One region of the Paraclostridium dentum genome, then DNA from elsewhere that is predicted to be linked to it. Evidence: riboswitches for the same ligand, from Rfam matches in the RefSeq annotation. Region 1 holds a riboswitch; the other holds the start of a gene.
The links. Region 1 has a riboswitch for cyclic di-GMP ahead of ACN6I1_RS07975 (glycosyl hydrolase family 18 protein). Riboswitches for the same ligand answer to the same signal wherever they lie in the genome.

Region 1 (7,705 bases):
TTGTATTTTGGGTCAAGATTACCAAATTAAATCTGTAGAAAACAAATTCTATTTTTTCAATCCATTTTCCGTTACTATCTTTAGAAAAATAGTAAATAATATTTTAGATTCTTATGAAAAAACTCCAAGAGTCATAGATTTAATACTATATTATCCTTCAGAAGATTATATATATTTTCTAGAAAATAACACTGGATTTTTGCTTTATGAAGAGGTCAAACTTCATGGATTGTATGAAAAGGACTGTTGTGAAAGATTTTTAATTTATAGGATGTATGCGTAAAAATAGCTGAAATTTATTCAGCTATTTTTTGTTTATCTATTTAATTAACTCCCAAGTATCATCGCTTCCTGGAGTTGTGTTTGTCCACCATTTAGCCTTATATGTGTGCCCATTATATCTTACAAGCTCTCCTCCTTGGCAAACCAATCCTTCATAATAATCTATGCTTCCATCTTCATTTGGAGTCACTATTTTTTTCCATGCTTGAGATTTATCTGGATCTTCACCTTTTACCCACCATTTAGCTACATATTTCTCTCCTTTAAATACAACTGAATCTCCCTCTAGATATATTTTATTTGAATCATATGTATCTTGTGATGGATCTGGCTTTTCTTTAACTATTATTGTTCTTTGTTTATTAGTTGTTAAGCCTTCACTATCTTCTACAGAATAATTTATTTTGTAATCTCCAGCTTTAGTTGTATCAACTTTCCCTTCTACTTTTATCTTAGATGTTAAATCTCCATCTTCTCTATCTGCAGCACTTACCCCTTCTAATTCATCAAACTTATCTCCTACATATATAGTTTTATTATCTATTCCATGTAGTGTAGGTGCTTGATTTTTTTGAGGATCTCCTGGTTCTGCACCCTCCCCAAAAGTTTTGTATATATCTGTGAACTGATATTGACTTGTCACTCCTTTGTTACTTTCTAACATAGCATCCCTATTCATTGACCAGAAAGATGTCATTCCTAATCCTTTTTCTATAGAGTGGTCAACAACTAACTTAGCCCAATCAGTTCCAAATATAGGGTGAGCTTCTCCTTCAAATCCAATAGACGAAGTTGTCCCTACTTTTTTATATGCTTCACTATCTGTTAAAGATATATTTGCGTATTTTTTAAAGTACTGTTGTACTTGATTTTTAGTATTATCAATAGCTCTTATAGAAGCTGTTCCATAATTTTCACCTGGTAGTAAAGTTCCATTTCCATAACACATAGTCATTATATTTACAAGTTCTATATCTACTCCTTGAGATAGATATGCCTCTAAAACATCCAGTTGAACTGATGTTAATCCACTTGGTAAAACAGGTAATGTTAATACTACATCCACTCCTGTTTCATCTTGAACTTTCTTTATAGCTTTAGCATTTGTTATGTTTAAGGCTTTACTTTGAGCTGCTCCTCCTTCAATATCTAAATCTATTCTTGTTAATCCATAACCATCTACAATTTCTTTATATGTATTGTATAAGACATTTACATCTTGAGTTTGCTCCCAAAATGTAACCCCATTTAATCCTCCAAATGCTACCGTTACATCTCCTCCAATATCTCTTAATTCTTTAATAGATTGTTTCATACCTTGATATTGTGTATTGTCATTATTATCTTCATTTAAAACAGAGAATCCACCCCATCCCCATTTCACCTTATTATTTTCAATTTTACCCGTTGATTGTATAAATCCTAAATTGAAGAATTTTACTCCACTATCTTCAGTTATTCTTTTTAAGTTTACAGTCCCATTATTTGTGTATCCAGGTTTTGTTATCCATGCAACCATGTCAACATAAGGTGCATTAACTTGGGTTGGCCACTCAATACCTTGACCTACTCCAAAATTAACACTCTTATTTGAATAACTTATATTCGTAGATTTTTTTTCTTGTGCATTAACCTTTATTCCATCATACATTGAAATTCCTGATGCCATAACCATAGATAGCATTAATGTGAATACTATTTTTTTATTTAATTTTTTTAAGTGTTTCATATTTATTCTCCCCTTTAATAATTATTTATTTTATAAATTCCCAAGAATCATCACTACCTGGTACTGTGTTTGTCCACCATTTAGCCTTGTATACGTGATTATTATATTTTACATGCTCTCCACCATTACAAATCATACCTTCATAATAATCTATAGTTCCATCTTCATTTGGAGTTATTACCTTTTCCCATGCTTGAGATTTGTCTGGGTCTTCTCCTTTTATCCACCATTTAGCTATATACTTTTCGCCTTTAAATACAACTGAATCCCCTGCTAAGTATATTTTATTTGGGTCATATGTATCTTGTGATGGCTCCTCACCTTTTTTTACTACCGTTATAACTCTCTCTTTTTCTACTTTTGAACCTTTGCTGTCTTCAACTGAATAGACTAGCTTATAACTACCCTCTTTATTCGTATCCACAGAACCAATAACATTTATTTTATTTGTTATATCTCCGTCTTCATTATCCGTAGCTGTTACCCCTGCTAATTTATCAAATGAATCCCCTATGTTTATAGTCTTATTATCTACACCATGTATTACAGGAGCTTGATTTCCTGGAGGTTGTACTTCTCCTGAATCATCTAGAATTGATTGTCTATACATATCTATACCATTATCAGACATTCGCTGAACAAGATCTATTCCTGATATATTTGCATCTCCCTTTAATTTAAAAGTATATGTTTTTCCAGGTTCTATATTTTTACCTTCCCAAACAGACTGTAAATCTACTATTGTATACCCATTTTCATAAGTGACATTTCCAGCCATGTGATCGCCTGCTTTTAAAGCTTTATCACTTTTTATATATAATTTAGGAGCTTTTATAGTTTCAGCACCTTTTTCTACTGAGGCTAAAACATCCTGTGACTCTTGTAATACTTCATTATTTTTTATAGCTATCTCATATCCATTTTTATCTTCACCCCATTGTTCTTCATACGGGCTTATTGATGTTTTAACATCTAATTTTGAAAAAGTTATTTCATTTTGTGGTAATTTTCCACTTCCGAAAAGTCCCTCTTTAGATGCTTTTGTCAATTCATCTCTTTTACTAGAATCCGTTTTAGCATCTTGAGAGGCCATCCATCCTATCATACCTCCAAGGTTATTATCATTTACATATTTTGTTTTTTCTGTTATTGATTTTACATTATCATATGTAAAAAGCTTTCCAGTACTTTCATCATAAAGATACGGTGCTTTTGCTGTATCATCCCAATATTCTTTTAGTCCTGGATACTTTGATTTTAATTTATCTAAACTTCTGTATGACCACACTCCGCCCATGCGTCCTCCATCTCCTGACGCTAATGGAGCTTCATTTATAGCTCCTCTTGATGGTGTCTGATCTGCATCTTTTGTAGTTATTGAAGCCTTGTTAAAAATTCCTGGCAAAGAATTGTTACTACCTTTTTCAACTTTATCCCAGCCCCTACTATAATAAGCTGCTCCTATTACAATTTTATCTTTTTCAGCTCCTTTATCTACTAGGTAATCAACAGTCTCATCTATCGATAAATTATTACCCTTTATAGGGTCACTTCCGTTTGGATAAAGCGCTGTTTGATGACCGCTATATTCATCCCATGCTCCCCTCATGTCATAGGTCATTATATTTGCAAAATCTACAATGTTAAAAAGATTTTCTACATCTATGCCTAAATCGACTTTGCTCTTAGGTGCAGGTATTGCTACAGATAGTTCATAATCTTTACTTAGTTTACTACTTTGTTTATCAAGTTCTGTTCTGAATTCTTGTAAAAGTTTTATATAATTTTCTTTATCTGCTTTAGTTGCATTAGGTGTTCCTTCATCATTTTTGTTGTCTACCAAATCAGGTTGCCTAACATCACATGGGTATTCCCAGTCAATATCTACAAAATCCATGTTTGTGTACTCAATAAATTTCAGTACATTTTTAACTAAATTTGCTCTTTTATCTGGATTTGCAGCTACTTCAGAAAAATCACCTGATTTTGACCATCCTCCAAGAGAGACTCCTATTTTTAAATTTGGATTTTTTGCTTTTAATTCTTGAAATGCACTTAATACACCAGCATTAGCAGCTCCCCATTGAACACCATCTTGACCTACAGGTGCTCCAACAGCAGCATCTTTATCTGTAAACTTTAAATTTCCACTTGAATCAAAATCTAAAAAAGCAAAATTCAAATGAGTTAATTTATCTGCTGGTATATCCTTTGGATAAAAGTTTTCCTGTCCTCCCCAAATTGACCAGTCTCCATAATATATAACATTTCTTTTTTGATTATGGCTAACTGTGTTTTTAGAATGATTCGCAGTTTGTTCTTGTGCACTTACAATTATGCTATCACTTGAATATAACCCTTGTGTTATAAGCATAGACATCATTATAGCTACTAGCACTTTACTTCTACGTTTCCTTAATCTTTTTAAATTTTTCATTCTTTCCCTCCAATTGGGCTATACTAGGTTAATCTTAATATAAAAACTAGACGCTTATAATCTCACACTCTTATGCATCTTATTAACCTTTGTTTTTTACTTAACAAAAAAAACCACTCCTAAAGAGTAGTTTAATGGTATAGTTAATAAGACATATAATAATGCCGTATAAAAACAAAAAGTATGTATACTCTTTGGCAACTGGCTGGCATAATATGTATAAACATACCTTAGCCCCTATAGCTTTGCGTCATTAGATTTCCCTAATTTTGCCTATTAAGTTTTTTTAAACAGATAATATTCACTATTTAGTGATTATTATCTGTTTAATTCACTGTAATTATAGCAGACATTTTTATGATGTACAACATAATTTTTATTATTTATTATTTGTTATTCTTATTTTTTCTTTTTTTAAGAATAAATATAGATAAACCTAAAATTAAAACTATTCCTAAAATAGATATTATCATTATATTTTGTACATTTGGAATTTTTGCTTTTACATGTATGTTTTCTAAGTTTGATAAGTTTAAATTCCAATTATAATTATAGATTCCATCTTTTTTTGAGTTTGAATTCGCATTCGATTCTACTAATTCTATAGGTGTATTTAAGTTAAAATTCAAATCAAATCCTGATCCAAATAAATTTAACATTCCTAGCTCTTCTTGACTCATGTTTTTGCTTATATAATCTTTTAATTTTATATTTATATCGTATGTGTTAGATAAAAAGCTATCTTCTTTTTTTACACTTACTAAATCTCCAAACTTTTCAATTCCCTTACTATTGTTTTGTTTTAAGTCAGCAATATTTCCTAAGTTTTCAGTTATTTTATATCCTGTTTTCCCTGATTCTTTTATTTTCTCAACATTATCGTAATTTGATTTTAATTCTTGCTCATTTATACCATCCATTAAATAATCACTACTTAAAATTTGTGCTGTAACACTTGCATTTCCTTTTTTATCTATATTAAGGGTTATATCTGAATTTACACATCCAGTTAGCATAAATATAGATACAATCATACATATAGAAATAAATATTTTTTTCATATGATTTCCTCCAAATATTAATTTATATAACTATATTAACATATTGTGTAAAAAAATATTTATTTCTACATATAAAGTTTATTATTTTGTCTTGAATTTTAAATTTAGATGAATAATTATTATTCCTGAACTTTTTTATTAAAATAAAAGTATAGCCTACTCAATGTAGACTATACTTAAAAAATTATCCTAAAAACATTTTTAAATCATCTTCAACATTTGTTATTCCACCTATGCCAAAGTTTTCAACTAATACTTTAGCTACATTTGGTGATAAAAACGCTGGTAATGTTGGTCCTAAGTGTATATTTTTTACCCCTAGGTATAATAGTGATAATAATACTATTACTGCTTTTTGTTCATACCATGCTATATTAAATGCTATTGGTAATTCGTTTATATCTTGTAATTCAAATACTTCTTTAAGTTTTAATGCAATAAGCGCTAATGAATATGAGTCATTACATTGTCCTGCATCTAATACTCTAGGTATTCCGTTTATATCTCCTAAGTTTAGCTTATTGTATTTATATTTTGCACATCCTGCAGTTAAAATCACTGTATCTTTTGGTAGTGCCTCTGCAAATTCTGTATAGTAGTTTCTTGATTTAGCTCTTCCGTCACATCCTGCCATAACGAAGAATTTCTTTATTGCTCCGCTTTTAACTGCATCTACTACTGCATCTGCTAATACAAATACTTGGTTATGCGCAAATCCTCCAATTATTTCTCCTCTTTCTATTTCTGTAGGAGGTTGACAGCTTTTAGCCTGTTCTATTATTTCCGAGAAGTCTTTATCGTCTTCACTCTTACCTTTTATGTGCTTAACCCCTGCAAATCCAGCGGCTCCTGTAGTGTATATTCTATCTTTGTAAGTATCTTTTGGTGGTACTATACAGTTTGTAGTCATTAATATTGGTCCGTTAAAACTTTCAAACTCTTCTTTTTGTTTCCACCAAGCATTTCCGTAATTTCCTGCAAAGTGAGAATATTTTTTAAATGCTGGATAGTAGTGTGCTGGAAGCATTTCTGAGTGAGTATATACATCTACTCCAGTTCCTTCTGTTTGTTTTAATAATAGTTCTAAGTCTTTTAAATCATGTCCTGATATAAGTATTCCTGGGTTATTTCTAACTCCTATATCAACCTTAGTTATTTCTGGATGTCCATAAGTTCCCGTATTTGCACTATCAAGTAAAGCCATTCCGTCTACTCCAACTTTACCAGTTTCTAAAGTTAGTGCTATTAACTCATCTACACTTAAGCTATCATCTAAAGTCTTAGCTAAAGTTGCTTGCATAAAAGCATTTATTTTTTCATCATCATATCCTAATGCATTAGCATGCTTCATGTATGCTGATAAGCCTTTTAATCCATATATTATTAATTCTCTTAAGCTTCTTATATCTTCATCTTTAGTTGCTAAGACTCCGACTTTAGTTGACTTTTCATCTAATAATTTATTTATATTATCAAGAGTTAACTCTTTTCCACTTCCTAATATTGCATCTTTAATTTTACTTAATATACTTATCTTAACATCCATTTCTGCATTTGAACTTGCATTCCATAATGCAGCTTCTGATAAATTAGACTTATTGCTTAATTGCGATAATAAATCTTCTTTTGTTTTTAATGTTTCTTTTACTCTTGCATAAAATACTTCATCATCGAAGTTTGCATTAGTTATAGTCGTAAATAAATTTATAGTTATTAAATGATTTACATTGCTGCTTACTTTTTTACCTTCTTTTCTAAGTCTTGTTGTAACCTCTGATAATCCCTTAGTTGTATATATTAAAAGATCCTGCATTCTAGCTAAATCTGGTGATTTTCCACATACTCCAAATTTTGTACATCCTGTACACCCAGCTGTTTCTTGACATTGAAAACAAAACATTTTATTTTCCATAATAGTTCCTCCAATTTTATAAATGTTTATTTTATATACACATTATATAGTGTAATTTATTTTGAATCTGTAACATAAGTTACTATTTTTAATTTTTATATTTTTTTGATTACATAATCCTCATCATCAGTTTTTGTATATTCAAAATTATTGTTTACGGTATTCACAAATGATATTATCCATAAATCTCTAAGATTATAAAATATATTAACATCTACATTCTCATTTTCCCATATTTCCTTATGCACACATATTCTTCTTTTCCACCTTACAACATCATCTTC
Region 2 (7,705 bases), 1.2 Mb from region 1:
AAACATTAGTAAGAAGATTAAATGAAAACGGAGAAATCCATTTAGATGATATAAAGATGACTAAAGAAGATTTAGACAATATAAATAGAGTTTATATAGTAGCGTGTGGAACTGCTTATCATGCTGGACTTATAGGAAAATTCGCTATAGAAAAATTTGCTAAGATACCAGTTATAACAGATATAGCATCAGAATTTAGATATAGAGATCCATTTATAGATGATAAGACACTATTAATATTAGTAAGTCAATCAGGAGAAACTGCAGACACTTTAGCTTCTTTAAGATATGCTAAAGAAAGAGGAGCTAGAATATTATCAGTAACTAACGTTGTTGGATCTTCAATTGCAAGGGAATCAGACGATGTATTCTATACTTGGGCAGGACCTGAAATATCAGTTGCATCAACTAAGGCATATACAACTCAATTAGTATCATTCTATATGATAGCTTTAGACTTTGCTATAAAGAAAGGTACTATAACTAGAGAGTACTATAATGAAATGATAGAAAAACTAAAAGAAATGCCTTCAAAGGTTGAAGAAGCTTTAAAACAAGAAGATCATATAAAAGAAATTGCTAAGACTTTAAAAGAAAAACACAGTGCATTCTACTTAGGTAGAGGATTAGATTATAATATAGCTATGGAAGGTGCTTTAAAAATAAAAGAAATATCATATATACATGCAGAAGCATTTGCTGCAGGTGAGTTAAAGCATGGAACTATAGCATTAATAGAAAAAGGAACTCCTGTAGTTGCTATAGCTTCTCAAGGAGAGTTATTTGAAAAAATGGTTTCTAACATGGAAGAAGTTAGAGCAAGAGGAGCATATGTAATTGCTGTAGCTCAAGAGAAAAATAAAGAAGTTGAAAAATCTGCTGATGAAGTGATCTATATACCTAATGTTGAGGATGTATTATCAAGCATATTAACAGTTTTACCACTTCAATTATTATCTTACTATGTTGCAGTTGAAAGAGGTTGCGATGTAGATAAGCCAAGAAACTTAGCTAAATCAGTTACTGTTGAATAATAACAATCAAAGGTGATATCTCAATTTTGTATTGAGAATCACCTTTTTAAACTTTATGTATAATTTTATATACAATACTAATTTAAGATACTGACTAATTAACTAAATCTTAAAAATAGTGATTTGAAGCTTTTGAGAGTATAAGATAGGGTAAATCTAAATGAAACTCATACGAAAGCTTAAAAGCGCCAAATTTAGTCTCTAATGCGCAATTAAATATATTTCATAATGAATTGAGAAGCGAAGAACTATATCCTATATGTGGGCATCTTGGATATATGGAGTTATTGATGCAACCGGCTACACTTAAAATATAAGTATAGCTTTTTTATTGTGTAAAATTATATATAATTTAATATGTATAGAAAAAATTATAATAATATATTAAAATATTTTTGGAATCATGAATAGTATAACCAACCAATTTTTGTTAATACTTTATAGTATAAAACTGGAAATATGGGGAGGTAATACTATGAAAAAAATATTAGTGAGTATAAGTTTGATATTTATATTTTTATTAGGGATAGTTTTGTTCTATGGAGAATCAGAAGCTGAAATAAAGAATAATGGATATAATCAACTAGTAAATACTTTTGAAAGTATAGATAGTAATTTTAAATTTTATAATATGAAAGCTAATGCATATTTAGATAAATCTTTAGAAAAAGAAGAGATGAAAAATATTTGCATGGAAATAATTTCTAACTTAGGGCTTGAGGAATCTAATTTAAAATGGATTGAAAGTAAAAAGGATACTCAAACTCAGGTATATGCACAGATAGATGAAAAAGATAGAAATATATCTATCATTGTCGCTAATAAAGGTAAAAATGAGTCATATATTATAGTTGACATATTAGAAAATAAAGTATATAAAGATATAGTGGATATTTATACAGTTGTAGAAAATACTCTAAATTTGTATTGCAAAAAAGTCGATATTTATACATGTATGGCTGGAGAGTATAAAAAAAAGTTACAACTACACAAATATGATGATATTTTGAAAAAAATATTATATAATATGAATGCTAAAGAAATAGATAGGGTTGAAGAAGAAAACTTTATGTCGGTAACAGCTTTTAGTAAATTGATTAAAACTGATTACCTTGAATATTTGGGAAATAAGGTAAATTTAAATATAGGAATTAGGTATAGCGAAAACGAAGAAAAAACTATGATTTACGTAGCTACACCTATAATAAAATTAGATTATTAGTGTGAGGAGAAAAGTGAAATGGCAAAAATTTTAGTTAAGAAGAGTAATCCACTTGTAGGAAGTGTTAAAATAGATGGGGCAAAAAATGCAGTATTACCAATAATAGCAGCAACTTTATTAGCGGATGGAAAATCAGTGTTAAAAGGGGTTCCTAACTTAAAAGATGTACATGTAATATCTGACTTATTAAGACATTTAGGTGCTGAGGTTGAATATAAGGATTGTACATTAACAGTAGATGCAAGTAATATAAAGACTTGTGAAGCTCCATATGAGCTTGTAAGAAAGATGAGAGCATCATTCTTAGTAATGGGACCACTACTTGCTAGATTTAACCATACAAAGATATCTATGCCAGGAGGATGTGCAATAGGAACTAGACCTATAGATTTACATCTAAAAGGATTTAAGGCATTAGGAGCTAATGTAATAATAGATCATGGATTTGTGGAGGCTAATACGGAGAAATTAGTAGGAAGTAAGTTATACTTAGACTTCCCATCAGTAGGAGCTACAGAAAATATAATGATGGCTGCTGCTTTAGCAGAAGGTACTACTATAGTAGAAAATGCTGCAGAAGAACCAGAAATAGTTGATTTAGCAAACTTCTTAAATGAAATGGGAGCTGACGTAAAAGGGGCAGGAACTAACACAATAAGAATAAAAGGAGTTAAGTCACTTAAAGGTGCTGAACATACAGTTATACCAGATAGAATAGAAGCAGCTACATATATGGTTGCAGCAGCTATGACAAAAGGAGATATAACTATAGACAATGTAATTATGGAACATTTAAAGCCTGTTGTAGCTAAATTAAAAGAGGCTGGATGTGAAATAATAGATATGGATAATTCTGTGAGAGTCAAAGGACCTGAGGTATTAAAGCCAATAGATATCAAGACATTACCACACCCAGGGTTCCCAACAGATGTTCAAGCTCAATTTATGGCTATGGCTACTGTAGCAAATGGAACGGGAGTAGTTATAGAAACTGTATTTGAAAATAGATTTATGCACGTTGCAGAGTTCAATAGAATGGGCGCTAATATAAAAATAGAAGGTAGAAGTGCTATTGTTTCAGGTGTAGATCAATTACATGGATCAACAGTAAAAGCAACAGATTTAAGAGCTGGAGCTGCGTTAATTTTATGTGGACTTATAGCTGAAGGAGTAACTGAAATAGGAGATATATATCATATACAAAGAGGATATGTAGACATAGATAAGAAGATACAAGCATTAGGTGGAAATATAGAAATAATTGAAGACTAATAATTAGTCATAATTAACACGGGTTTTTCATAAAATTTATGGATTAGAAGTATTTATCCAAGGAGGAAAATTTTATGAAAAACCCATTGTTAGTTTTAGCTAGTACTGTTTTGGTAACTGCGGCGATACCTATTTGCGTATCTATATTTGCATATAGTTCGGATTCAAAGTCAGATATAGTACCACATATCCAAAATAAGTTGAAAATTGAAACTAAGCTAAAAATTAATAAAAAGAAAAGTGTTAAAAATTACGAAACTATAAATAAGGAATCACCTAAAATAAAGGTTTATAATCATAAAAAAGGAATAGTGGAGACTATAGACATAGAAGCTTATTTATGTGGAGTTCTTGCAGGGGAAATGTCTGCAGAGTTTGATAAAGAGGCTTTAAAGGCGCAAGCAGTAGCTGCTAGAACATTTACAGTATATAGTGAAAAAACTGGTAAGCATAAAAATGCAGCTGTATGTACAGATTATAAGCATTGTCAGGAATATAAAAGTAAATCAGAATTACTAAGTAAAAATGGCCAAGCTTGGATGGATAAATTTTATACAAAAATAGAACAAGTTGTGAAAGATACTAAGGGTCAAATTATAGTATATGAAGATGAGCCAATTTTACCATTATATTTTTCTACATCATCAGGAAATACAGAAAATAGTGAAGAGGTATTTAGTACTAAATATCCATATTTGAGATCTGTAGATAGTCCTTATGATAAAAATGCTCCTAAATATGCATCTAATGTTAAGATAAATAATTCTGACTTTATAAATACGTTGAGAAAAGGTTATCCTAATATGTCGATTTCTAATGATAAATTATCAAAACAAGTTAGTATAGAAGAAAGAAGTAAAGGTGGGTCGGTTGAGAAGATAAAGATTGGAAATAAAGAGATATCAGGCCGTGACATAAGGAGTTTATTTAATTTAAATTCTGCTAACTTTGATTTGAAATTTAATAAAGATTATGTGGATATTGTTGTAAAAGGATATGGTCATGGTGTAGGTATGAGTCAATGGGGAGCAGAAGGAATGGCTAAGGATGGGTATAAATATTATGAAATATTAGAACATTATTACTCAAATGTTAATATTAAAGATACATATTAAAAACTCTAAACTAACTTGATTTGCAAGTTAGTTTAGAGTTTTTTTGTATTTCAAGAATTAAATGAAATGAAGAGATGAAGATATATTAATTTATTTATATATAGTGAAAAATTAATATTAAAAATATGAAAATAAAATAAATATAAAAGAATAAAAATTGTATAAAAATAACAAATAAGGTACAAAATACAAATGTATGAATATATTTGGAGGTGCGTCATGAAAAAGAAAAAACTATTAGAGAAAGATGGTTTTTACTTAGCCTTATTTGTATGTGTTTGTTTAGTAGCAATTGGAGGTATTTGGTTTACAAAAAACAGTGTGGATGATTTAGCTTCAAAAAACGGTTTTTTAGATAATCAAAATAAAGTAGCAAAAGGTGATGAAGAAGGCGAAATTCACCTAATAGAAAAAGATGATAAAACTGTGCCAACAGCTACCAATTCAAAAGAGAACTTAGATAAGGTAAAAGAAAAAGAAGTTGTTAAAAAGGAAGAAACTAAAATAAACTATCTAGGAGAAAAAGTGACTAGAGAGTATTCAGAAAAAGAGCCTAGTTACTCAAGTACATTAGATGTATGGGAAATACATAAAGCATTAGATGTACAAGCTAAAAAAGGAAGTAAGGTAAAATCAGTTGTCAATGGTAAAGTAACAGATGTATTTAAAGATGACCAACATGGAGTATCTGTAAAAGTGGAATCTAAAGATAAAGTAGCTGTTGTTTATTCAAACTTAGATGACAAAGTATCTGTTAAAAAAGGTCAAGAAGTTAAAGACGGAGATGTAATAGGAAAAGTTGGTAATACTACTAGTGTAGAAAGTTTAGAAGGTGCACACGTGCATGTAACTGCAACAAAAGATGGTAAATCTATAGACCCTATGACGTTAATTAAATAAAAAATATAACAAGCTTAATCAAATTTGATTAAGCTTGTTATATTTTTTTGTTTTTTTACATATATATCACTAAGGTAGGATTTAAGGGGGGGAAGCTTTGAGATCGCATATAGAGGAAAGAGCTATAGTTGTAGCAAAGTATATATTAGAAAAGAAAACAACAGTTAGACAAACTGCTAAAACATTTGGAGTAAGTAAAAGTACTATACACAAAGATGTAACTGAACGATTAGAAGAAATTAATCCATCTCTTGCAAAAGAGGTTAAAATGGTTTTGGAAAAGAATAAATCTGAAAGGCATATAAGAGGGGGAATGGCAACAAAACAAAAATATGAAGTGAAGTGTAATAAAAATGTAGGTTAAAAAACCTACATTTTTTTCTTGACTAAAAACAAGTTTTTGTATATTTTGTATGTAGAGTGTTAAAATTAACGAAAAGTTTATATAAATTGAGAAGGAGTTGAATTTAATGACAAAAGGAGCGGATATAGGTATCGATTTAGGTACTGCAAATGTTCTTGTATATGTCAATGGAAGGGGTATTGTTGTAAAAGAACCTTCTGTTGTAGCAATAGATAAAAAGTCACAAACTGTTTTAGCTGTAGGTGATGAAGCTAGAAAGATGATAGGAAGAACACCAGGAAATATAGTAGCTATAAGACCTTTAAAAGATGGAGTAATATCTGATTATAATATTACTGAAAAAATGTTAACATATTATGTAGACAAAGTGGTAGACAAGAAAGGTTTTTCACGATTTTTCATGCCTAGAATAATGGTATGTGTACCAACGGGAGTTACAGAGGTAGAAAAGAGAGCTGTAGAGGAAGCTACAAGACAAGCTGGAGCTAGAGACGTTTATATAATAGAAGAACCTATAGCAGCGGCTATAGGGGCCGGATTAGATATATCTAAACCTGATGGTAATATGGTTGTTGATATAGGTGGAGGAACAGCAGATATAGCCGTAATATCTTTAGGAGGAGCGGTTGTAAGTGAATCTATAAGAATTGGTGGAGATAAGTTTGATGAATATATAGTAAATTATATGAGAAAAAAACATAATTTACTTATAGGGGATAGAACTGCTGAACAAGTTAAAATTAATATTGGGACTGCATATCCTAGAGAAGAAGAAGTTACTATGGATGTAAAAGGTAGAAATTTAGTAACAGGACTTCCTCAAAAAATAACTATAGACTCAAAGGAAATGCTAGATGCTTTGGCAGATGGAGTTAACCAAATTGTTTCTACTGTTAGATCTGTACTTGAAAAAACTCCTCCAGAACTTGCAGCAGATATAAGTGAAAGTGGAATAATAATGACAGGTGGAGGAGCTCTTTTATATGGACTAGACAAAAGAATAGAGGAAAGTACAGGTATGCAAGTTAAAATAGCTGAAGATCCTTTATCTTGTGTTGCGAAAGGGACAGGAGAGTCATTATCAGCTTTAGATATGTTAGAAACAGGTGGAACAGGGTTATTCAAAAGAAAAACTATAAAAGGAGAAGAATAATATGCTAAATATTGATCAAATAAAAGAATTAATACCTCATAGGTATCCATTTTTACTTGTAGATAAAGTTGTTGAACTTGAAGAAGGTAAAAGAGCTGTAGGGATAAAAAATGTAAGTGTTAATGAACCATTTTTCCAAGGACATTTTCCAGAATACCCTATAATGCCAGGAGTTCTAATAATAGAAGCTATGGCTCAAGTTGGAGCTGTGGCTATGATGTCTATAGATGAAAATAAAGGGAAACTAGGTGTGTTTGCAGGTATAGATAAAGTTAGATTTAAAAAAGAAGTTAGACCGGGAGATACATTAAGAATGGAAGTTGAAATGACTTCTTTAAGAAGAAATATAGGTAAGGCCAATGCAAGCGCATATGTTGATGGAGAATTAGTTTGTAGCGGAGAATTAATGTTTGCATTAGTTCAAAAATAAAGAAGCTGTCTTTTGACAGCTTCTTTATTTTTTAGTATAAAGGGGATATATTGAAATCAGGTTGAAAGTATTAAGGATAATGCTATTATTTCAGCCATATCTAAAATAAAGCTTAGACGGATACTATTAAATGAAAACTTATTATTTTCGTCTACTTTATCAACAATACCAACGATAGAATAATTCCCAATTTCAGGAAGTTTCTTACCTACTCC

Region 2: linked by a shared signal. The riboswitch ahead of ACN6I1_RS13665 (YwmB family TATA-box binding protein) and the one ahead of ACN6I1_RS07975 (glycosyl hydrolase family 18 protein) in region 1 are both predicted to bind cyclic di-GMP.

Annotation. Positions count from the first base shown of each region.
Region 1 is NZ_CP183813.1:1,751,589-1,759,293, forward strand. Features, by position in the region: gene ACN6I1_RS07965 (class I SAM-dependent methyltransferase) at 1-283, shown strand, start outside; gene ACN6I1_RS07970 (immunoglobulin-like domain-containing protein) at 320-2,011, opposite strand; gene ACN6I1_RS07975 (glycosyl hydrolase family 18 protein) at 2,037-4,448, opposite strand; cyclic di-GMP riboswitch class I at 4,642-4,732, opposite strand; gene ACN6I1_RS07980 (LPXTG cell wall anchor domain-containing protein) at 4,835-5,509, opposite strand; gene hcp (hydroxylamine reductase) at 5,694-7,421, opposite strand; gene ACN6I1_RS07990 (hypothetical protein) at 7,517-7,705, opposite strand, start outside.
Region 2 is NZ_CP183813.1:2,934,337-2,942,041, reverse strand. Features, by position in the region: gene glmS (glutamine--fructose-6-phosphate transaminase (isomerizing)) at 1-1,034, shown strand, start outside; cyclic di-GMP riboswitch class II at 1,262-1,345, shown strand; gene ACN6I1_RS13665 (YwmB family TATA-box binding protein) at 1,510-2,256, shown strand; gene murA (UDP-N-acetylglucosamine 1-carboxyvinyltransferase) at 2,275-3,528, shown strand; gene spoIID (stage II sporulation protein D) at 3,603-4,643, shown strand; gene ACN6I1_RS13650 (M23 family metallopeptidase) at 4,863-5,543, shown strand; gene spoIIID (sporulation transcriptional regulator SpoIIID) at 5,641-5,907, shown strand; gene ACN6I1_RS13640 (rod shape-determining protein) at 6,014-7,060, shown strand; gene fabZ (3-hydroxyacyl-ACP dehydratase FabZ) at 7,062-7,490, shown strand; gene yyaC (spore protease YyaC) at 7,547-7,705, opposite strand, start outside.